3 regions of the Paenibacillus sp. FSL R5-0470 genome follow, and region 2 is predicted to be linked to each of the others. Evidence: riboswitches for the same ligand, from Rfam matches in the RefSeq annotation. Region 2 holds a riboswitch; each other region holds the start of a gene.
The links. Region 2 has a riboswitch for cobalamin ahead of MKY99_RS02420 (anaerobic ribonucleoside triphosphate reductase). Riboswitches for the same ligand answer to the same signal wherever they lie in the genome.
Positions count from the first base shown of each region.

Region 1: linked by a shared signal. The riboswitch ahead of MKY99_RS03960 (S-layer homology domain-containing protein) and the one ahead of MKY99_RS02420 (anaerobic ribonucleoside triphosphate reductase) in region 2 are both predicted to bind cobalamin.
Region 3: linked by a shared signal. The riboswitch ahead of metE (5-methyltetrahydropteroyltriglutamate--homocysteine S-methyltransferase) and the one ahead of MKY99_RS02420 (anaerobic ribonucleoside triphosphate reductase) in region 2 are both predicted to bind cobalamin.

Region 1 covers NZ_CP150238.1:901,884-909,309, reverse strand. Annotated here, with positions in the region: gene MKY99_RS03960 (S-layer homology domain-containing protein) at 1-3,666, opposite strand, end outside; cobalamin riboswitch at 3,831-4,032, opposite strand; gene MKY99_RS03955 (hypothetical protein) at 4,123-4,701, opposite strand; gene MKY99_RS03950 (cellulase family glycosylhydrolase) at 4,921-6,642, shown strand; gene MKY99_RS03945 (transposase) at 6,706-6,999, opposite strand; gene MKY99_RS03940 (hypothetical protein) at 7,024-7,426, opposite strand, start outside.
Region 2 covers NZ_CP150238.1:549,242-556,667, forward strand. Annotated here, with positions in the region: gene MKY99_RS02410 (ribonucleoside-diphosphate reductase subunit alpha) at 1-1,084, opposite strand, end outside; gene nrdG (anaerobic ribonucleoside-triphosphate reductase activating protein) at 1,140-1,655, opposite strand; gene MKY99_RS02420 (anaerobic ribonucleoside triphosphate reductase) at 1,652-3,637, opposite strand; cobalamin riboswitch at 3,854-4,089, opposite strand; gene MKY99_RS02425 (MTH1187 family thiamine-binding protein) at 4,464-4,772, shown strand; tRNA gene MKY99_RS02430 (tRNA-Thr) at 4,868-4,939, shown strand; gene MKY99_RS02435 (N-acetylmuramoyl-L-alanine amidase) at 4,994-5,347, shown strand; gene MKY99_RS02440 (hypothetical protein) at 5,441-5,671, shown strand; gene MKY99_RS02445 (hypothetical protein) at 5,851-6,006, shown strand; gene MKY99_RS02450 (sporulation protein YjcZ) at 6,037-6,138, shown strand; gene MKY99_RS02455 (NAD(P)H-dependent oxidoreductase) at 6,614-7,156, shown strand; gene MKY99_RS02460 (helix-turn-helix domain-containing protein) at 7,221-7,426, opposite strand, start outside.
Region 3 covers NZ_CP150238.1:5,006,907-5,014,332, reverse strand. Annotated here, with positions in the region: gene MKY99_RS22245 (ABC transporter ATP-binding protein) at 1-561, shown strand, start outside; gene MKY99_RS22240 (FtsX-like permease family protein) at 536-2,485, shown strand; gene MKY99_RS22235 (DedA family protein) at 2,503-3,126, shown strand; gene MKY99_RS22230 (undecaprenyl-diphosphate phosphatase) at 3,176-4,036, shown strand; cobalamin riboswitch at 4,295-4,501, shown strand; gene metE (5-methyltetrahydropteroyltriglutamate--homocysteine S-methyltransferase) at 4,655-6,955, shown strand; gene MKY99_RS22220 (DUF1540 domain-containing protein) at 7,094-7,246, opposite strand.

The sequences.
Region 1 (7,426 bases), 350 kb from region 2:
GGATAACCAAGCAATTCCACGATCCACAGCAGCCGTTACTTTGGCATTCGTTTTGTAATAAGGGGTCAAGCCTTGTATAACCATTCCCGTAATATCCGGATCGGCCGCAGTAGCATTACTGCCTAGTGCCCAACCCCCGCCGTTGATCTCTCTACCTAAAATGTAATCAATGAGCATCTCTCTAGTTGTCTGCGTCTTTACATCCTTAACCACTGGAATGTCGTAATGATTACTATCCAGAGCGATCAGGGCAAACACAGGTCCATTAATGCCTTGCTTGATTACAGTATCAAAATCAGCGAGTGGTTCAAGAAGGTTATAACCCGCCACTTTATCAATATTTTTGCCGATTGAAGTTAATGCCAAAATAACTCTATCATATTCCGTATATTTTACGCTATGCAGCTTCCCAGCTTTTTCTTTAATGGTGGCTTCTACATTCGCATAGTACTTAGCGTAATAACTATCTGGAACCTTCACACCAGAACGTGCCAGCCCGAACACTGTCCAATCCCCGCCAACCGAGGATATGACCGGGTTTGTTACTGTTTTTTGCAAAAAGGCTGCTGTGTTCTGAATGTATGGACTAACTGCTTTGTCGCCACTCTTATAATCATGGGTTCTAGTAGCTACAACAGCTGCCATTTCTCTAGTTACAAGCTCTTTAGGCTTAAACTGATTATTGTCACCTAACATAAGTCCGGTGGCAACAATGGTTTCCACATCTGCTTTTGCCCACGCAGACACAGTATTGATATCTTTAATAGCTGTCCCAGGCTTCGTAGCCGGGATTGATAATGCTCTGACAATAATGGCTGCCATTTGTTCGCGAGTAATCTTATCATTTGGCTTAAATTCATTATTAAAGCCTGTAATTAACCCTGCTTTATGAGCAGCATTCACATATGGATAGAACCAATCTCCCAGAGCGACATCCTTGTAGGTGATGCCTTTGTCACTCTTGATATCCAGTTCCAATGCTGATACTAGGATCTTCGTAAATTCTGCTCTTGTAATGTGATCTTTCGGATTTACCTGACCATTGTTACCTTGGATGTACCCTTTTACTGTAGCTGTTTCAATCGCTGAGAACGCCCAGGATGAGATTTTATCGGCGTCTTTATACACTTGCTTGATATCGTTAGGAGTCGCTGTTGGCGATGGACTCGGATTTGGATCAACGTTGGCTTCTGGATTAGTTCCTCCACCCGCTCCTGGAACTCCACTTGGTTTAGGAGTGGCAGATGGGGTTGGAGTAGGGCTTGTAGTTGGTATCGGTGCATTTAGATCCGCACCCCACTGTGTTGTATAACGCCACTGAATACTATCTCCAGCACTCAGGGTATATTGAGATGCCCCAAAATCCGGATACTGTCCATTCACATTGTACATCCATCCACTACCGCTACCATGGTCAAATTCTCCATCACCCGCTATGGATTCGACATACACACTATTGTATATTTCTGTCCATTTATATTTATAGACGATACCTCGGCTGTCGAGCACTCTCTTTAATACAGACCATACTGTGTCACCCGGTTGGAGCTCTATCTGTGCCGATGGAACAACGTATCCCTTATTGATCGTAAGCTTATCCACGGATAGGGTTACATATTGCTTCGATGGAGTGGTTCCACCACCGCCAACGTTGCCATTGCCACTACCGTTACCTTCGCCAGTACCACTTCCACCATCACCAGGTGTTTGTACTGCGCTGGAGGTGTACGCAATGTAATCAGTGAAGTGATTGGTTTTTACGATTAAATCATTTCCATTATCGTATGCATACTCTGACTTGCCGCTTGCCAAACCTAAGGCGTCACTTGCAAATTTTTGAATCGCATGAGGTGTGCCGTCTTGAATATAGGCTACATCTTTTCCTTTAAGGTCCTTAAAGGTTAACGTAATAAAGTGACTGAATTCTACCTTTGCATTGCCACCCATGGAAAAAGCTTGGATAATGTTCTCCAGCTTCTTGTCCTGAGAAATAACCTGGTTCAGACTATCTTTTATTTCAGATTCTGTGCCTGTTAAAGGAGAGATCAATTCAATCGCAGAGGCATCCCCACTTGTAACTTTTGCACCCTTTGGAATAACTACAGATACGTCACCTTTGGTAGCCTCTATCTGAGGAAGATCGCTGTTACTAAGTAAACTGACACTAACCTTCGATTGTTGATCTTTAGGAATAACTACCGTTATTTCCTTGTTGCTGTCTCCAGAGCTGATCGGAATGATATAATCATGAGCATCATCTTTGATTACAACTTCCGGCTTATCACCCGAAGGTAACTCTATTTCTTTTTCTTTCGGATCATCTGGTTGAACAGGTCCCGGCTTTTCGTCAGACATATCATATAGACGATTCTTATGATTGATCAGACGATCATAAGCAACCAGTGCATATGTACCTTGATCTGTTGCCATACCATTTACTGCTCCTGTTGGTCTACTCTTAAAGCCACCATCAGGTCCAGAGTTGGCTAATAACGCATCAATTAGGGATTTACCCTCTTTAACAAACCTTGGGTCACTGTGTGGATCTATGCCAATTGCTGTTAAAGCAACAATAGCTTGTGCGATGCTTTCGCTACTTGAATATCCACCTTGACTGTTTTGGTTATCTTTCAACCATGCGACTGCCCGATCCACAGCAGCTTTTACATTCGGATTATCATAATAAGGCGCAAGAGCTTGTACGGCCATTCCAGTCATATCGACTTCGGCCCGAGAACCAAAAAAAGCCCATCCACCATTGGTTATTTCTTTACTTAAAATGAGCTGAATCAGTTTTTCTCTTGTGGTTTGCTCTTTATCCCCTTCAACTACAGGAATATCGTAATTTCGAGTATCTAAGGCAATCAGAGCAAATATAGGAGCATTAATCCCTTGATTCTTAACCAATTGATAATCAGCGAGCGCAGTTCTCAGATCATATCCCGCAACATTCGTGATATCTTTTCCGATAGATGCAAGACCTAGAATCCCTCTGGAATTCTCTGTACTGAAATATGGGTGGAGTTTACCATTATTTGTTGCCAATAAACTTTCAACCATCTTAGTTACATTATTGTAGTAGAGATCATAATAACCACTTGGTACTTTGTAGTTCGCACGTGCTAGAGAAAGAATCGACCATTCTCCGCTACCTGTTCCAAATGACGGATTCTTTACGGTGTTAACGATGTAGGCCAAACTTTTATCTAACTGTTCTTTGGCAGTGATTTTATAAGTAACCTGATAGGTTACATTATCTGCTTTGTTTCCTGCGCCATCCACAGCCGTTACTGCGATTACGTTACTACCCGGGTTAAGAGATGCTTTGTACTCACCATTAGTAGCTGATAGAACGACTTGGTTCAGCTTAACTACTGGAATAATGTCTTTGTAGACATTGTCTGTAACCACTACTTTGAAGCTTAAATCTTTACTGGATACTTCCTGTTTATCTTGTATACCTTCTATCAAAATCGTAGGCTTCTCTGTATCTGGCTCTTGTACTAACGCATTAATCTGCTCTACTAGAGCTTGATCAACCTCTGTTGTTACAACTGCACTATCGGCAATTGCTTCATTCGCATGAGCCGGGATTACGCTTGTAGAGAACGTCGTGATAAATACTGCTACAATAAGTAACCAAGCTGAAAACTTATTTTTCTTCATGTTTCCATAACCCTTCCCTTCTCTTCCTATGTTAAAAAACAGAATAAACTTTCATAGCACTACAAAAAAACCACTCAACATAACGTCAAGAGGTTTAAGATAGTGAACCGCAACAATAGCAGGCATATACTATATCAAACACCTCTCTATCGCTCGTAGAGTTTAACGGTGTATTAGAAACAGGCAGATATTCTGGCTCAAGTATCATCACCCTTGCTACCTTCCCAGTTTCCCAGTGGCACCTTGCAAGGACTCCTCTTTCACAGCGGCGGGACCGCGCGGGATTCACACCCGCTTTCCATTTAACCAATCTATGATTGTAATTCCGAAACATTCATAATTGGCACCTATTGCTAATATTAATTTTTCATGCTTCATCATATCTAATATAGTTGCTTTTGTCATGCAATATTTGTTTTTTGTATAACGAGTAGTTAGCAATAATCCTATTGAATATCAAATCATTCTAACCACAATATATTCTTTTTCTCTCAGCTCAAAACCATCCTCCAGTGACAAAGAGGCCAAATCAAAGATTCGATCATACTTCTTATTACGTGGGAGTCCTTCTTCCTCAGCCCAGCATGTATAGAGCTCGAACTCGGCACCAGATACCCCATAATCTGTCATAAGCCTAAATAACTCCCGACAACACTTGAGTGAGGCGTTATACGATCCCGGTAGAGTATCTTTTAGCTTAGGGGTTACAGAGAAGCCGCCCCAATTCGGTGAAATCCGGTACACATATGGACTCCGAAAATGCTTGCGGATCTCATCGTTCCAATACCCAAGTTCCTCTATAAAAATACCCGCTGCATCTTCTTCCGAGTCGTATACAAGACAATCCTCATCTCTTAAATGAGATAGATCTGCGATGTCATCCAAAGGAATTATGCCTTGCAGGCGCAGAGCCTCTCTTTGTTTCTTATACTCCGGGGAATTTTTCACTTCATTATATGTCTTTGCTGACGGTACACTGCCTCTTTCTCCTAACGGAAGCTCTGTAGCCGAGCCTATGTAATGAAATCTGCTCACTGGATTGCCCTCCATAACTTTGGAATCACTGCAAATCACTAATTCATATATGAATTTACCACAAATTAGTAAGGTACTCGTTGAAATTATTCTATGTTAGGGTATTTGGTAAGCGTTTACAACGAATTCATGGAGGTGTACGTGTTCATCTAAGCACCAAAGTACCAAGGAAGGTCAGGTTTAAGCATCCTCAAAAATGATCTTACAAAGGAGAATTCAATGACTACTCGAATCCAGAAATCATTCTTATCATTGACCCTTGTCACCGCTCTTCTGCTCTCTTTGTTCTCATCCATTGCCGCCGCTGCCACTAAGGACGAGCAACAAGCTAAGGCAGCACCAAAGAGTAAGATCCAATCCTATGTGGACGATATGCAGCCCGGATGGAACCTTGGCAATACTCTAGATGCTACAGGTGAGGATGAAACCTCCTGGGGCAATCCGCGTGTGACCCAAGAACTGATTAAGAAAATCGCCGCACAAGGCTACAAAAGTATCCGTATTCCTATCACTTGGGATTCACACATAGGTGAAGCACCGAACTACACCATTGATCAAGCTTACCTCGACCGTGTCGAAGAAGTTGTAGGCTGGGCGCTGGACGCCAAGTTATATGTAATGATTAACGTCCATCACGACTCCTGGTTATGGGTAAGTCATATGGAAGAGAAGCATGAGGAAACGCTGGAGCGTTATAATGCAGCATGGACTCAAATTGCGGACCGCTTTAAGGATAAATCCGATAAGCTGATGTTCGAAAGCATTAATGAACCTCGTTTCACAGATGGCGGAAGTACGGATGAAGCGAAGATGGAACAGATGCTTGCAGAGCTCAACAATTCCTTCCATCAGATCGTTCGAAACTCAGGTGGAAAAAATGATGTCCGTCCGCTAGTGCTACCTTCATTAGAGACTTCTCCTACCCAACCTAGAATGGATCAGCTCTACAAGACGATTACAGCTCTTAACGATCCGAACATAATTGCGACCGTTCACTACTATGGCTTCTGGCCGTTCAGTGTGAATATCGCTGGTTACACCACATTTGAAAAAGATACAAAAAACGATATCATCCAAACTTTTGATAACGTTTACAACACATTCGTAGCCAAAGGAATCCCTGTTATCGTTGGTGAGTTTGGACTGCTAGGATTCGATAAAGATACAGGTGTGATTGAACAAGGCGAGAAGCTGAAATTCTTCGAGTACCTTACCTATTATTTAAAAGAAAAGAAAATGACCTCCATGCTCTGGGATAATGGGCAGCATTTCAACCGCAAAACGTATAAGTGGTCCGATTCTGAGCTGCAGGGTGTATTAATGTCTGGTCTGAAGGAACGTTCCTCCAGCACTGAAAGCGATCTGGTCTATCTAAAAAAAGGGGCAGCGATCAAAGACACCAAAGTGAAGCTTAATCTAAACGGAAATAAGCTTACTACCATTAGTGTAAATGGCAAATATCTAACTAAAGGCAAAGATTACACCTTAAATGGCGAAGAACTCACAATCAAAGCCAGCCAACTTAAAAAGCTCACAGCTTCCCAAAAATACGGTGAAAATGCTGTGTTAACGCTGAAATTCAACAAAGGCGTTGCGTGGAGACTAAAGATCATCGTGAATGACACTGCCAAATTAAGTGATGCCAAAGGTACGACTGAATCGTTTGTGATTCCAACTACCTTTAATGGTAACCAGCTTGCCACGATGGAGGCTGTCTATACCGCTGGTGGCAATGCAGGCCCGCAAGACTGGACACCATTCAAGGAGTTCGGCAATACGTTCTCACCCTCTTATAACACGAAAGAAATCAAGCTGCTTCCAGCCTTCTTTAAAGATGTTAAAGATGGAGAGGTCATCTTGAAATTCCACTTTTGGAATGGTGATATCCTTACGTACAAGATCACGAAGAGTGGAACAAACGTTGTAGGAAAGCCCTCTTAGCTTTCGCTGTATAATAAAAAAAGGAGTGTCCCTTCACGGGGACACTCCTTTTTTTAAACTACATCATACATATACTTCTTCATACGTCATCAACATCAAGCGATAGACCAGATATACTCCAAGATAAGCTCCCGTTAAAAGGAACATTGGATTCAAAAAAATCGCATGGATCGAGGTCATAAATACCGTGTTATCTCTTAATATTTCATATATAGCTAGGGCAGAAATATTACCTAAAATAAGCGTAGACAACACAGAAGTTACATTAAAAACAATACGCCACTTTATCCATTTCCGTTGTATCATTAGCATGGCGACGGGAACCACTATACTGCCAAATACGATTAGAAATTTCATTTAGCCAGCCACCTCAGTATCTCTTTAATCCTCCAGTTCAACACTTTCGATTTGCCCCTCGGCATTCACTGTCCACTCGATATCAACACCTGGCATCAGTCCAAGCTTGTCCTCATCTTCGATCACTACATGATCGGGGATGGTTAGGGTCTGCTCTCCCCCACCTTCGACTTTAACGGTAACCTGTTTACCATTAGACGTAGTAATCTTCCCATCATATTCAATCTGCTGCAAAACAATCTTTTGGCTCGGATCCGTAATGGTAACCCGCTTGCCTCCGTCTGTCAGCAGCTCAATCTTTTTATGATAGCCGTCCTTTAAAGTGACTTCCTTAATGACTCTCTGAACGCTAACATCCGCCGGAAGTCCCTCTGTATTTGTACCGGATGATGCATTGGGTTGTTCTGTTGCATTGTTCGTAGCCGCA
Region 2 (7,426 bases):
GGTTCCAGTGGCTGCGTGATTCAACAGCTTCCATGAACAAGTCCGGCAGGGTTACACCGTGGAATACGTCATGTGCACGCATACGCTCGTCACCATTATTTAGTTTAAGATCGAGGAAAGCGAGGATATCTTTATGGAATACATCAAGGTAGACAGCGACAGCACCTTTACGTGTTCCGAGCTGGTCTACACTGACTGCTGTATTGTTCAATTGGCGAATCCAAGGAATTACGCCGGAGCTAGTGTTCTTATGGCCACGGATATCCGAACCACGTGCCCGTACTTTACCAAGGTAGACGCCGATACCGCCACCCATTTTGCTAAGGCGCGCTACGTCTGTATTGGAATCAAAGATACCCTCTAGGGAATCGTCTACCGTATCAATGAAGCAGCTGGATAGCTGTCCAGCGACCTTTTTGCCGGCATTGGACATTGTAGGGGTAGCAGCTGTCATGTAGATGTTGCTCATAGCCCAGTAAGCTTCTTTTACAAGCTCAAGACGTTTCTCAGCTGGTTCACGGTGCATCAGGTACATAGCAATAATCATATAACGTTCTTGTGGAAGCTCCATTACACGGCCGTCAAAATCATGCGCCAAATAACGGTCGGATAGCGTAAGCAGACCGATATAGTCAAACAAAAGATCGCGTGTATAATCGATACACCCACCTAGTTCGATAATTTGTTCTTTGGTGTAATGACTTAGAAGCTCTTCACGATAGATTCCTTTTTTTACGAGATCCGTAATTAGCGGGTACAGCTCACCGTAAGGCTCTTCTGGATAAGCTTTATAGCGGCGATGAACGGCTGCTTTTTTATAAAGGGTAGTCAGAAGGGCACGGGCAGCTGCAAACTTCCAAGTAGGCTCTTCTTTCGTTACAAGCTCTAGAGCACTCATGGTGAAGGCATTGCTAATTTCTTCTCCGCTTACGGAGTCACGACGCAGTTTGGAAATTACTCCCCGCAGCAATGTTTCTTTATTTAGTTGATCAAGACCTTCTAAGATACGGTCGGCGTATACGGAAAGGCGCTTCTCATCAAAAGCCAGTTGGCGATTATCTGGTTTTACTACGAATTGTGGCATGGTTATTTCATCCCTTCTTATTTTGGATTAATTTTGAATATCAAAAATTGATATATTATAGCGCAGTAGGCTGCCACAGAAAGACCTCCGAGCCGTTCGTACTGGCCGGAATGTCGATTATGCGTTGGTTAGAGCTTCCTCGGTAAGGAAGTGTAGTGTCTTTCAATTCTTCTATAAAACGTCCATCTATTAATACCTGACACTGTGTAAGTAGATTCCACTCCGGCGAACCGGGAAGGGCGGTTAGTTCCTCATACGTATAACCACTGTAAATCCAAATGGGGAAGCCAGGGAGCACGGCGCGAAGCTCATGAATGAACCCAAGTACCTCTTCTGCCGAGAAAAAAGGATCGCCGCCTGCCAGTGTTAGACCATCCAGCAAAGGGTTAGCGGCGATTTCTGCAATGATTTCATGTTGACGTTCTAAGGTGAAGACTTCTCCATATTTAAAGTTCCATGTCTCGGGATTAAAGCATCCCGGGCAACGATGACGGCAGCCGCTGATGAAGAGGACGGCCCGCATGCCCTCTCCCTCGTTAATCGACTCCGGATAGTATCCGCAAATATTCATAGATGCTTAACGCGATCCCGTACTTCGGCTTGTTTGGCGGCATTGAAGCGGGTCTGATAGTCGCCAGTTAAATAACCTGTAACTCTGCGCAAACGACGGATGTGCACGTCATTCTCATGTGCGTTGCAGGAAGGACAGTTTGTCCCAATTACGCCTTCGTATCCGCAGCTGGAGCAGCGGTCAATCGGATGGTTAATGCTGAAGTAGCTGACCTGTTGTTCTAGTGCATATTTAATGATTTTGATAAAAGCAGATGGATTGCTGCGGGCATTGCCATTTAATTCGACATAAGAAATAGCCCCGGCATTGCAGTATTCATGGAAAGGAGCTTCCAAGCTGATCTTCTGAGCAGCACCTAGATCGTAGTATACAGGGATGTGGAAAGAGTTCGTATAATACTCACGGTCAGTTACGCCCGGAATAGAACCCAGTACCTTGCGATCAATCTTGGTGAATTTGCCGGACAGGCCCTCTGCTGGTGTTGCGAACAAGGTAATGTTGAGATTAAGTTCCTCACTTTTAAGGTCGCAATACTCCCGCATGTGACGCACGATAGCCACAGCCTTGGCATGGACTTCCATATCCTCGCCATGGTGTTTGCCGTACATGGCTTTCATGCATTCCGCCATACCGATGAAGCCAAGCGACAGACTACCATGCTTCAGCAGTTCGCCTACAGAGTCTTCAGGAGCGAGATTTTCGCCGCCTTCCCAGACGCCTTCTCGCATCATGAAATCGGATGCTTTAGCTTTTTGCGCGCTTTGGATGTGGAACCGATGAAGAAGTCCTTCCAGCGCAATATCCATATAGTGATTTAGATCCTCATAGAAGCCAGCTTCGTCTGCGACGGTACGTCGGCCTGTTACTGTGCCGTGTGCTAGACCGAGCCGAACCAGATTCAGTGTATTAAAGGAAAGGTTGCCCTTCCCGGAGCAATGATTACGCCCAAAACGGTCACCGAGCACTCGGGTGCGGCAGCCCATTGTAGCAAATTCCGTATCAGGATCACTTGGATCATAATACTGCAAGTTTAGCGGAGCGTCCAGATTAGCGAAGTTCGGATATAGTCTGCGTGCAGAACATTCCGCCGCTTTTAAGAACAATTCATAGTTAGGATCGCCTTGCTGTTGATTGACTCCTTGCTTGCATTTGAAGATTTGAATCGGGAACACAGGTGTTTCTCCGCTGCCAAGTCCGTTCATCGTTGCTGTTAGCAGGGAGCTGATCACAAGCTGACCTTCTGGTGAAGTACAAGTACCATAATTGATGCTGGTAAACGGAATTTGCCCACCGGATCGGCTGGACATGGTGTTGAGATTATGTACCATACTTTCAGCCGCTTGCAGGGTTTCGATTTCGGTTTCCTTTAGTGCAAAACGAAATGCTTTTGGATATAACTCCGCCAGATCGGTCCGGCTCATTGTAATCTCGCCCAAAGAATCATTAGCTTGTCCCTCATCAAAATAATCCAGACCCTTGCGGAACAGCTTAGCGAAGGATTTGGTTACATAAGGTGCCAGATCATAGTCGAGCTTATTGGCGGATACGCCGCCATATTGAGCATTTTGCTGGGATTGAAAAATAATTGCTACCAGTGACATAGCTGTCATTATGGAGTTCGGAGGACGAACACTGCCGTTGCCGGTGTTGAAGCCTTCGCGGAGAAGCTTATCAAACGGGATAAAAATGCAGTTAGTCGTTCCGATTGCGTATTGATCCAGATCATGCACATAGACGACATTGTCATCAATGGCTTGCACTAGCTGCGGCGGCATCGTAAAGTTGCGGGCGTACCATTTTGAATATTCACTGCCGAACTTGCTCATTTTACCGGAGAAACTCTCTCCGTTCAAATTGGCATTCTCGCGCAGCAGGTCCAAATCCCGGCTGTCGATAATATCGCGTCCTAAATCAATGAGCTCTTCTAAAAGAACTTCTCGTGCATTTGTTGTACCGTTAAATTGTCTCTCCAACAACGTCATTGTATAGCTCTCCTCTCAGTCTATCGTCCTATCATTAAGAAGTGGGGCCGCATAAGCGGCCGTATATTCATTGTGATCTCATAAAAAAAGCATCCTCTAGCGAGGATGGCAGAAAATGCCCGATGCGTTATGTAAATATCCACACAGATATTTGTAGTGGCCTCTAAGAAGATGACCGCATGCGGACACCGTTCCTGTTCCTCGCAGGCACTCATAGTTGGTGTCGTCGAAACAGGCAGGTCTCCTGGCTTCCGTAGGACCTCTCAGCGCCTTCCCAAGGGGGCTCTTACCCCTCAGTGGCTTCTGCCAGGAGATCTGCCCATCTTAAGCTTCTAAAAGCTTGTAAGGGGCATCCGGTTACAGTGGCGGGACCGCAGCGGATTTTCACCGTACTTCCCTATTAAGCTCTAATTCCGATAAAGGATCAAAGCGCCTGTCTCCACTATATTTTGTTGTCGTTAGATAAAAATAACCCAAGATGTTGTGTTTGTAAACAGTTTTTTAGAAAACCCGCGCGGGGAGCGGGTTCTTCAAAAGTACTCCACAAATGATCCACAGGCTGTCCATAAGTAATCCACAATTGATCCACAGGCATATAAAAAATGATTCATAAATTGTCCGAAAAGATGCCACAAAGAGTCCATAAATGTAGTGCAGATGACCCTAGAATTCATGTTAGAAAAAATACTTGTGGCGAAAGTCATATTTCGGAGAATTTTGGGGAAAGAAGAAGGGGCATAATAAAGCTGAGATCATTTGTGGGAGAGCGGTGGTGTTGTTACAATAGAAGGAGACACATACTTTAAAATTCCGAGGAGGTATTCCCATGCCTATTGCTGAAGTAACCGTTATTCCGATTGGAACAGGTAGTACGAGCCTTAGCAGCTATGTTGCGGATATGCAGCGAGTGCTGAAGACGGTAGAAGGGATTACTTATGAGCTTACATCCATGGGTACAATCATCGAAGGGCCTCTTCAGCGTATTTTTGCTGCAGTCGAAGCACTGCACGAGTCTCCTTTTGCCGCAGGTGCAGAGCGTGTCTCTACCTCACTTAAAATAGACGACCGCCGCGATAAACCCTCCACTAGCCGTGGAAAGCTGGAGTCTGTGGAGCGTAAACTACAGGTGGAATAGCAGTTCGGGAGAGTAGGGAAATAGGGAGAAATAGGCTTGCGTTTCTGGCTGAAAGTTGTATAATATTTTTTGTTTGACAGAAAAATCGGCCTTAAGCTGGTGTAGCTCAGGGGTAGAGCAACGCACTCGTAATGCGTAGGCCGGGGGTTCAATTCCCTTCACCAGCATCCCAAAAAACCATATTTGGCGCGGATTCTTGAAGTTTGGGGAGTCGCGCTTTTTTGTTTCTTCTACCATTCTTCTACCGAAAGAGTGTCTTTTCCGCTTGTAATGGAGTCCCCAACGACCGGGGCCAAAAGGCAAAAAACCTGCACGTGGTGCGTGAGAGCAACATGCCTGCAGTACTCACGGAGAATTTATTTTTGGATGTGGCAACCGACGCTGCCAAACTCAAAAAAGATGTGGTTATCCAAGCAATCATTGATAGCCATGTGATCGGGATTGCAAAGTACCTAGGGCTGAAAAAGAAGGAAACAGCGAATCAGGGCAACAATGACAATAAAGTGGTAGTACTCGTAAACGGCAAGAAAGAGCAAGTAAGACAGTTAACCTTACAATGTGAACTGGAAAGTTAATTTGTCGAGCCGGAAGTTTTGGGCGCTGCTGGCCGTTACCGGCGTAACCTCTTATCATAAAATAAAGTAATACGAGCGAGGGGGAGTTTCCTGATGGATGCTTATTGCAGCTGCTTGCGCTACATGAATAGAAGAGTGCGGATTCTGACTAAAGATGGTAGACAGCACGTAGGCGTAATTACAAATGTGGACAGAAATAATGTTTACTTAAGAACGGAACATAACGGATCTGTGCACACTTCAGCTTTTTTTGGTAATCCTTTTGCTACAAATGACATCTTAACCTTGAGTTTGTTCACTCTGCTGGCTATAGCCCTTATTTAAAAAAATCATAAAACCGGGAAAAACCGCCCACTGGCTTCGGCTGGTGGGTATTTTTTTGTTTTTTACGAAATGTCGGATCCCGCAACAGGCCTACTATTTTCGTTTCTTTTTTACCCAAGCACCGATACAAATCCCGCATATCTTAGTTTTGTATCCAATTAAAAAGGAGGAATTGACAAATGGGCGAAGTACGTGGAGAACGTTGTTGCGGCGTTGGTGAACGTGAACGTGAACGTGAACCTGAACGTTTTGTTGGTGGAGCCTTTACATCCACAGGGGCAATCTTAGTGCTCTTTATCCTACTGGTCATCATTACAAAAGCTTGTATATTTTAAATTGTATTCAATTACAAAGGAGGAGTTAAAATGGGCGAATTCGCAGGAGGATATGGTGGCTTTACTTCTACCGCCGCAATTCTGGTTCTGTTTATCTTGTTGGTAATCATCTCTAAGACTTTGTTTATTTAAGTTTCAAACCTCCCAATATAGCTGCACCTTATTAAATCCGCCAGTACTCATGCTGGTGGATTTTTTTCATACATAATCAAAGACGCACCCTGTCAACCTTAAGTGGTAGTCGAGTATCCCAAATGGATTATGTTGAAATTATGCGGAAGTACCGTACCCTGCCAGTAATGGTGGGGTATTTCTTTGCGTTCAGGCAAATTTTTTTATCAGTGATATAGAGTTCATACACATAACGTTACATCCGTCTAACCTTTACTCAAGTAAAATGGCGGAATGACACAGTCTCTCTTGTGTGATATTTGGTGTACACCGAAGACGAGATTCGCCCCGAAGACTATACATCAATCATACGTGCAGGCAGGTTGCAGTGCTTACCTTTAGGTAAGTACGTGAACTAAAAGTGCATACTTACGCGATGGCATGGTGGGAGGTATACTCAAGTCCTAAATCTGATTCAAACATGGAGGATACACCATTGAAAACACTTATTGTCGTCACGCACCCAAACATCGAAACATCCGTCGTTAATAAACGCTGGATCGAAGAACTCCGTAAATATCCAGACAAATATACGGTGCACGAGCTGTACAAAGCCTATCCCGATGAAAAAATCAACGTGGAAAAGGAACAACAACTGATTGAAGCGCATGATAAGCTCGTCTTACAATTCCCTGTCTACTGGTTTAGTAGTCCACCTCTGCTTAAAAAGTGGTTGGACGAAGTATTTACTTACGGATGGGCATATGGTTCGAAGAGTGATAAATTAAGAAATCGAAAAATCGCATTAGCTGTAACTGCCGGAGGAAGTGCAAAAGACTTTAGTGAAGAAGGTAAACTCGGCTACGGGCTTGACCGTATTTTATCTCCCTTTGACACGACTTTTTTGTACTGCAACGCTGATTATCGTTCCTTCTATGCCATTTATGGCACGGAATCTGAGACGGTAGGAAGTACGGATTACTTAAAGAAATTGGATATCAGTTCGCAAGGCTATGTTGAATTTATCGAAAATATGTAATTAGATTTGAAGCAAAAAGCAGCATTTTCATTAATGGAAATGCTGCTTTTGTCATAAGTTGTCGTTAAATCGTAAAAGGTATGGTTATCTCTTGCGCGGCTGGAACGAAGTTTTTCTCTCCCCAAGTGCACATCATATCCAGCACCGGAATAAGCGATTGGCCCTTCTCGGTCAAGGAATACTCAACTTTAGGGGGAATCTGGGGGAATTCCTCGCGCCTGACGAGACAGTCGGCTTCCAGTTCTTTCAACATAACGCTTAATGTCTTAA
Region 3 (7,426 bases), 2.4 Mb from region 2:
AATCTGCTTAGCAGAAAAGAAAAGGCACTCTTTCGCCGCCATGAGCTTGGTTTCGTCTTTCAGCATTTCAATCTGCTGGATACGCTCACTGTAGAGGAGAACATTGTGCTGCCTCTCACGCTTGCTGGTGTCCGTGTAACGGAAATGGAGAGCAGATTGAAAGAAGTAGCAAGTATGCTGGACATTGAGCATCTGCTGCAAAAAAGGACATATGAGATTTCAGGTGGACAGATGCAGCGGACCGCCATCGCCCGGGCGATGATTCATCGTCCTTCATTGATTTTAGCAGATGAGCCTACAGGGAATCTGGATTCCAAAGCTTCAGGTGAAGTCATGAATATGCTGACAGAGGTGAATCAGGAAGAAGGGGCAACCGTGCTGATGGTCACACATGACGCAGTGGCCGCGAGCTTTTGTAACCGAGTCATCTTTATTAAAGACGGACGTTTCTATAGTGAAATGTACAGGGGGAGCAGCCGAGGCGCCTTCTTCCAAAGTATCATTGATATGTTGTCTCTGCTTGGGGGAACTAGCCATGACCTTTCGGCAATTCGCTTATAGGAATGTTACACGTAACAAGCGTAAATATGCGGCTTATTTTGTCGTCAGTGCTTTTTCAGTGATGATCTTTTTTGTGTGCGCATTGTTTATTTACCATCCGGATATTTCTAAGAGCTTGGTTTATAGTACAGCTGCTCATACAATGATGGCGGCAGAAGCCATTATTTATGTGTTTTGCTCGTTGTTCGTTCTTGTATCGGTCGGATCATTCCTGCAGTCACGTAAGATGGAGTTTGGGATTTTATTGATGCATGGAATGACGAAGCGACAGCTGAACATGATGGTATTTTTGGAAAATATGATGATCGGCACCTCTGCCATCCTGACAGGTACTTTACTTGGGTTAATTCTAGGTAAGTTGTTTTTGATGATCGGATCTACTTTTCTAGGGATACCTCTTTTAACGTTTCATCTTCCATGGCAGGCGCTTGTACTAACGATATGTAGCTTTGCGCTGTTATTTATTCTAATCTCGCTAAGCACGTTCTTCTTTATTGGGAATGAATCACTGATGCGGCTGTTTCAGGGAGAACGAAAAGCAGAAGAGGAACCTAAAGTTTCCTTGGTGTTATCTATACTGTCTGCTTTATTGCTGTTAACGGGCTATTTTATGGCAGCTACAGCACAAGCGGCTTCGGTTGAAAAGGTGATGTTCCCCGTCGTTATAATTACGGTTGCGGGTACCTATCTCTTTTATACTCAGCTCAGTATTTACACTGTTAAACTACTTAAGACGATCCGGCGCCTGTATTGGAACCACACGAATATCATTACTTTATCGGGTTTGTCTTACCGCTGGAAAGAGAATGCCCGAATGTTCTTTATGGTGACGATTGTATCCGCAGTATCTTTTACTTCAGTGGGAGTATTCGCATCGATCCATACGCTTTCCAGAGAGTTGAAATTGGACTATCCCGCAGCAGTTGGTTATGTAGCCAAAGGCAATCAATTGCAGGATCCTTTTGATCAGCATTTGGACGAAATTAAGGAAGAGCTTACAACGCTCGGTTTACCCTATGAGACACTTAGTATTCCGATTAAATACGCAGAGGTGGAATCTCAGACCGGGCCAGATCGCACGTTAAGGCTTCCCTTGATTGCTTACAGTGATTATAAGCTTGCTCTGCTTCGTGCAGGGTTTACGACGGATGAGCAGCCTCTAAGTAGAGATGAAGGACTGGTGATGATCGGTTCGCAACGAGACCGGAGTCTGCAAGCGGGTAGAGTAAAGCCGGTATACAGCCTGAAGCAAGGTCTTTCCATTCGAGAAATGGGCTATACCCAGCATGTTCCGATTGCCGAATATCTATTGCCGGAGCTGGATGGAAGGGATGGGGGAGATTTCAGTGGTGTTGTGATTAGCGATGAGCTTTACAAGGCCATTCATCCCGTACAGACCGATTTGTATACAGGATTTTACATGGATGATTTCCCGCGAACAGTAGGTATAGCGGCGGATCTTGCTCATAAAGGGAAACGGTCCTATGAAAGTAACTCGCCATACGCGATTGTTGTTAGCGGCACGCTGTTTGAAATACAAAGAACATTGTACAACACGATGCTATTCGCTTCTTTACTGGTGGGCACTGTCTTTTTCATTGCAGCAGGCAGCTTCCTTTACTTCCGGCTGTATACAGATCTAGATCATGATCGCCATCAATATTCTACATTGTCCAAAATGGGACTTACAGATCAAGAGCTAAACCGAATTGTAACGATACAATTGTCGTTGTTGTTTTTTGTTCCGGTTGGGGTAGCCATTTTGCATAGTGTGTTTGCATTTATTGCGCTTCAGCGGTTGTTTTACTTATCTATTGCTGTGGAGACCGGGGCAGTGTTATTGGGATATTTGGCTGTCCAGGGACTTTACTTCTTTTTTATTCGCAGCCGTTATTTACGCAACTTGAAGAAGAACTTGATCTGAATAATGGGGGTTACGAAATGCAAGCATGGATTACAGATTTTATGGAGCAGTTTGGTTACTTTGGTATTTTCCTGATGCTCGCTTTTGAGAATATATTTCCACCGATTCCTTCCGAAGTGATCCTTCCTTTTGGCGGATTCATGACAACCACAACGAATTTGACCATTCCTGGTGTAATTATTGCTGCTACGCTTGGCTCACTGCTGGGTGCAGTAATTCTCTATTATATCGGTCGTTTGTTGGATGTAAATCGATTGGAAAAGATCGTTGAACGCTGGGGCGGCCTACTCCGGATTAGCAAAAAGGACATCCACAAGGCTGACGCTTGGTTTGACAAATATGGCTATTGGACCGTATTATTTTGTCGGATGGTTCCACTAGTGCGTAGTTTGATTTCGATCCCTGCAGGGATGTCGGGCATGAAATTTGGAGTGTTTATGATCTTCACAACGATTGGTACGCTGGGATGGAATCTATTGCTGGTGCTTATTGGTGCGGCATTGGGTGAGTCATGGGAAGACATCGCCATGTATATGGATATGTACTCCAACGTAGTGTACGTGCTTCTTGCAGGTGGAGTAGTGATCCTTGGGTATTTGTTCTTCCGCAAGCGCAGCCGGAAAATGAATACCGAAGGTTGAGCCGAGAAGGACTTATAGATAAAAGTTATGATTAAAAGGAGGAGAACAAATGGAGCTATTAACGATTATTAAAGCTATTATTTTGGGAATTGTTGAAGGATTGACTGAATTTGCTCCGGTATCCTCCACAGGTCATATGATTATTGTTGATGATATGTGGTTAAAATCGACAGAGTTATTTGGGCAATATACGGCCAATACGTTCAAAGTGGTTATACAGCTGGGGTCAATATTAGCAGTTGTAGTTATTTTTAGAAATAGGTTCATTGAATTGCTGGGCTTAAAGCGCTTCAGCCGCAAGCAGTTGGATCCTGTAACCGAGCAACAACCACAGCTTGAAAAAGGCGGCCACCTGAAGCTTACACAGGTGCTTGTAGGTTTAGTGCCAGCAGGCGTGCTGGGGGTTCTGTTTAATGATTATATTGACGAGCATTTATTCTCTACATCCACCGTGTTAATCGGTCTAGTAGTCGGTGCTGTATTAATGATTATTGCGGATCTATTCGGACCAAAGAAGATTCAAACGGAGAGTGTCGATCAGATTACATATAAGCAGGCGCTAGGTGTTGGTCTGGTCCAGTGCTTCTCCTTGTGGCCGGGATTTTCTCGTTCCGGGTCGACGATTTCTGGTGGTGTTCTTCTGGGTATGAGTCATCGCGCTGCTGCTGATTTCACGTTTATTATGGCTGTTCCAATCATGGCAGGCGCCAGTTTACTCTCACTGATGAAGAACTGGCAATATTTCACCATCGATGCCCTGCCGTTCTTCATTGCAGGCTTTATCAGTGCCTTTGTATTTGCACTATTATCGATGCGTTTCTTCTTGAAATTGATCAACCGGATTAAGCTTTTACCATTTGCTATATATCGCATAGTACTTGCTGCAGTAGTATATTTCGTGTTTTTCTAAATCCGTTATAAGGAATCGATATAACAAAAGCCCCCGTAATCTATTGCAGATGACGGGGGCTTTCACGTATGATGACATCAGATTTAAGACACTCACTTTATCCTTATAATTCTCGCATAAACGCTTAAGGTCTGTATAAGGCCACCGAAAGCGTTTCAGCTTATGGATGATAAGAAAGTATAAGTATCACGAAATCCTTTCTTATCATTCTCGCATAAACGCCTACCGTCCGTATAAGGACACTGAAGGCGTTTTAGCTTGACAATATCGGAGACAGGTGCTTGCCGGAAATTAGTAATTCGGTAGGCTTAATAGGGAAATTCGGTTTGAAGCCGATGCGGTCCCGCCACTGTAACGGAAGAGTCCATAGCAACATATGTCACTGGCAATTTACTACTGCTGGGAAGACTGCTAAGGATGCTGACACCGCTAGCCAGGAGACCTGCCTGTTTCAACAGCACTGCTTCACCTACGGAGGATAGGAAGGTGTTAGACGTTAACCATAGGTATATTATGGGCGTCTTTCCCTTTGACTTTTTTAGGGAAGGGCGCTCTTTTTTAAAGGAATGCAAGTGATATCGAGTCCAAAATAAGAAGATGGAGAAGGGGAGCTGCAAAGTGACGAACAAAGTAAAAGTAAGCAATCTTGGCTATCCAAGAATCGGAAAAAACCGCGAGTGGAAGAAAACGTTGGAAGCCTTCTGGGCGGGAAAAATAAATGAGGAAGCGTTCCGTACTGAAATGACAGGAATTCAGCTTCAGCATTTGAAGACTCAGCAGGAGGCAGGAATTGATTTAATTCCGGTAAATGATTTTACGTTCTACGATCATGTGCTAGATACAGCTGTAATGTTCGGGATCGTACCTCCACGTTATGCGTATGATGGTGGCGATATTGGGCTTGATCTTTATTTTGCGATGGCTAGAGGAAATGCTGAGGCTACTGCTTGCGAGATGACTAAATGGTTCAATACGAACTATCATTACATCGTTCCAGAGATCGGTGCACAAACGCCGCGTCTGACCGAGAATAAACCACTGGCTGCTTATCGTTTTGCCAAGTCCCAAGCGGGAATTGAGGGTAAACCTGTGGTTTTAGGCCTTTATACATTCCTTAAGTTGTCAAAAGGTTTTGCATCTGCGGATATTGCGAAGATTGCTGCTCGGTTTCTTCCGGTTTACGTTCAGCTGTTGCAGGAACTGAAGCAAGAAGGAGTAAGCTGGGTACAAATTGATGAACCAGCGATTGTTACAGGAATAAATGAATCAGAATTATCCTTACTTCACTCGATTTACACAGAAATTGCTGAATCCGTGCCTGGATTAAATATTATTCTGCAGACTTACTTTGAAGCTGCTGAACCGCTGGAGGCGCTGTTCAAACTTCCGGTACAAGGTTTAGGTCTTGATTTTGTCCATGATGGCGGGACGAACCTGGCATCGATTGAACGTCTTGGCTGGCCTGAGGATAAGTGGCTGGGAGCGGGTATTATTGACGGACGCAACATCTGGCGCTCAGATCTGGATGCTAAGCTGCAGCTAATCGAGAAGCTGAGTGTACATGTATCACTTGATCGTCTTATTATACAGCCTTCTTGCAGTTTGCTGCATGTTCCGGTTACTGTTCAGGGTGAGGTGAAGCTGAAGGCCACCGTTAAGGCTGCTTTAGCTTTTGCCGATGAGAAGCTTAGAGAGCTTGGCCTGCTTGCCGCAGCCTTAGAGGGTACAGCAGAAGCTGCTGCTGCGTTGACGGCCAGTCGTGAAGCCCTTACTGCCTTCCGTGCACTTCCTGAACGCGGTCGTAAGGATGTGGCCGAGCAAGTTCTCGGACTTACAGATTTACCAGACCAACGTAGCCTACCTTTTGCTGAACGCCTGAAGGTGCAGCAGGAGAAGTGGCAGCTGCCACTTCTGCCAACGACAACAATCGGAAGCTTTCCACAGACCGTAGAAGTGCGCCAGGCAAGGTTGAAATGGCGTAAAGGCGTATGGAATCAAGAGCGTTACGACGGGTTCGTTCGTGAGCAGATTGCAGATGCAATCACTTTCCAAGAAAAGCTGGGTCTGGATGTACTCGTGCATGGTGAGTTCGAAAGAACCGATATGGTGGAGTTTTTCGGGGAGAAGTTGGATGGTTACTTATTTACTAGTAATGGCTGGGTTCAATCCTACGGATCACGCTGCGTTAAGCCACCAGTTATTTATGCGGATATAGCTTTTATCCAGCCTATGACTGTAAAAGAAAGCGTCTATGCTCAGTCGTTAACTTCCCTTCCTGTTAAAGGTATGTTGACTGGTCCTGTTACGATTCTCAATTGGTCTTTCGTACGTGATGATCTTAGTCGGGAAGCAGTAGCGAATCAAATTGCCTTAGCGCTCCGTCATGAAGTTAAAGCATTGGAGGATGCAGGCATAGAGATGATTCAAGTAGATGAACCGGCTATCCGTGAAGGACTTCCTTTGAAGGCTGAAGATCATGAGGCATACTTGAATTGGGCGGTGAAGTCGTTCCGTATCGCGACGAATCATGTGAAGGCTACGACACAAATTCATACCCACATGTGCTATAGCGAATTTAATGACATGATAGACTCCATTTCAGCGATGGATGCGGATGTTATCTCTATTGAGACTTCACGTAGCCATGGGGAACTGATCGTTAGCTTTGAGGAGCAGGCGTATGATAAAGGAATTGGTCTTGGTGTATATGATATCCATAGTCCACGGGTTCCTGCAGTAGAAGAGATGACAGCTAATATTGATCGTGCGCTGCGGGTGCTTGATCCTGAACAGTTCTGGATTAATCCGGATTGCGGTCTTAAGACACGTGGCTGGCAGGAGACAGAAGATGCACTTCGTAACATGGTAAAGGCTGCCGCTATTGCAAGAGAAAATGCAGGAGTTAGTGCTTCCAAATAACATAAGAAGTATACAATAAATCATAGCCGGGGAATTTCTCCCTGGCTTTTTATTTCAGCCACTTGATAATAATTCTCATTCTTGATAGAATGAGAAAAGAAAAGAAGGAACCGTGGAGGGTCCCTTCAAATCATCACCTTATTTGCTTTCGAAAGTCTTGCAATCTGTTTCTTCTGCACGTGTAGGTTCTTGGGAGCTGTGGAAAGCTACAAAGATAGAATCAGCACTGCATTTGTTCTCTTCTGCCCAGTGGGTGCAGGAGTTAACTTCGCAAATTACGTCTTTTGCCATGAGGGTTCACCTCCCCTTTTAGTAATAGACAGCATTATTAAAAAACTTCTCTGTTCAACAAGGTGGAGCTTGTCCGAACAGAACCGTGTTCTGCCCTCATTCATTATGAATAGAGGGTTTTTGGTATTTTTTTACGTGTTTAGACGTGGTAATTGTACCAAATAAAGTGCGTGTAAGCAA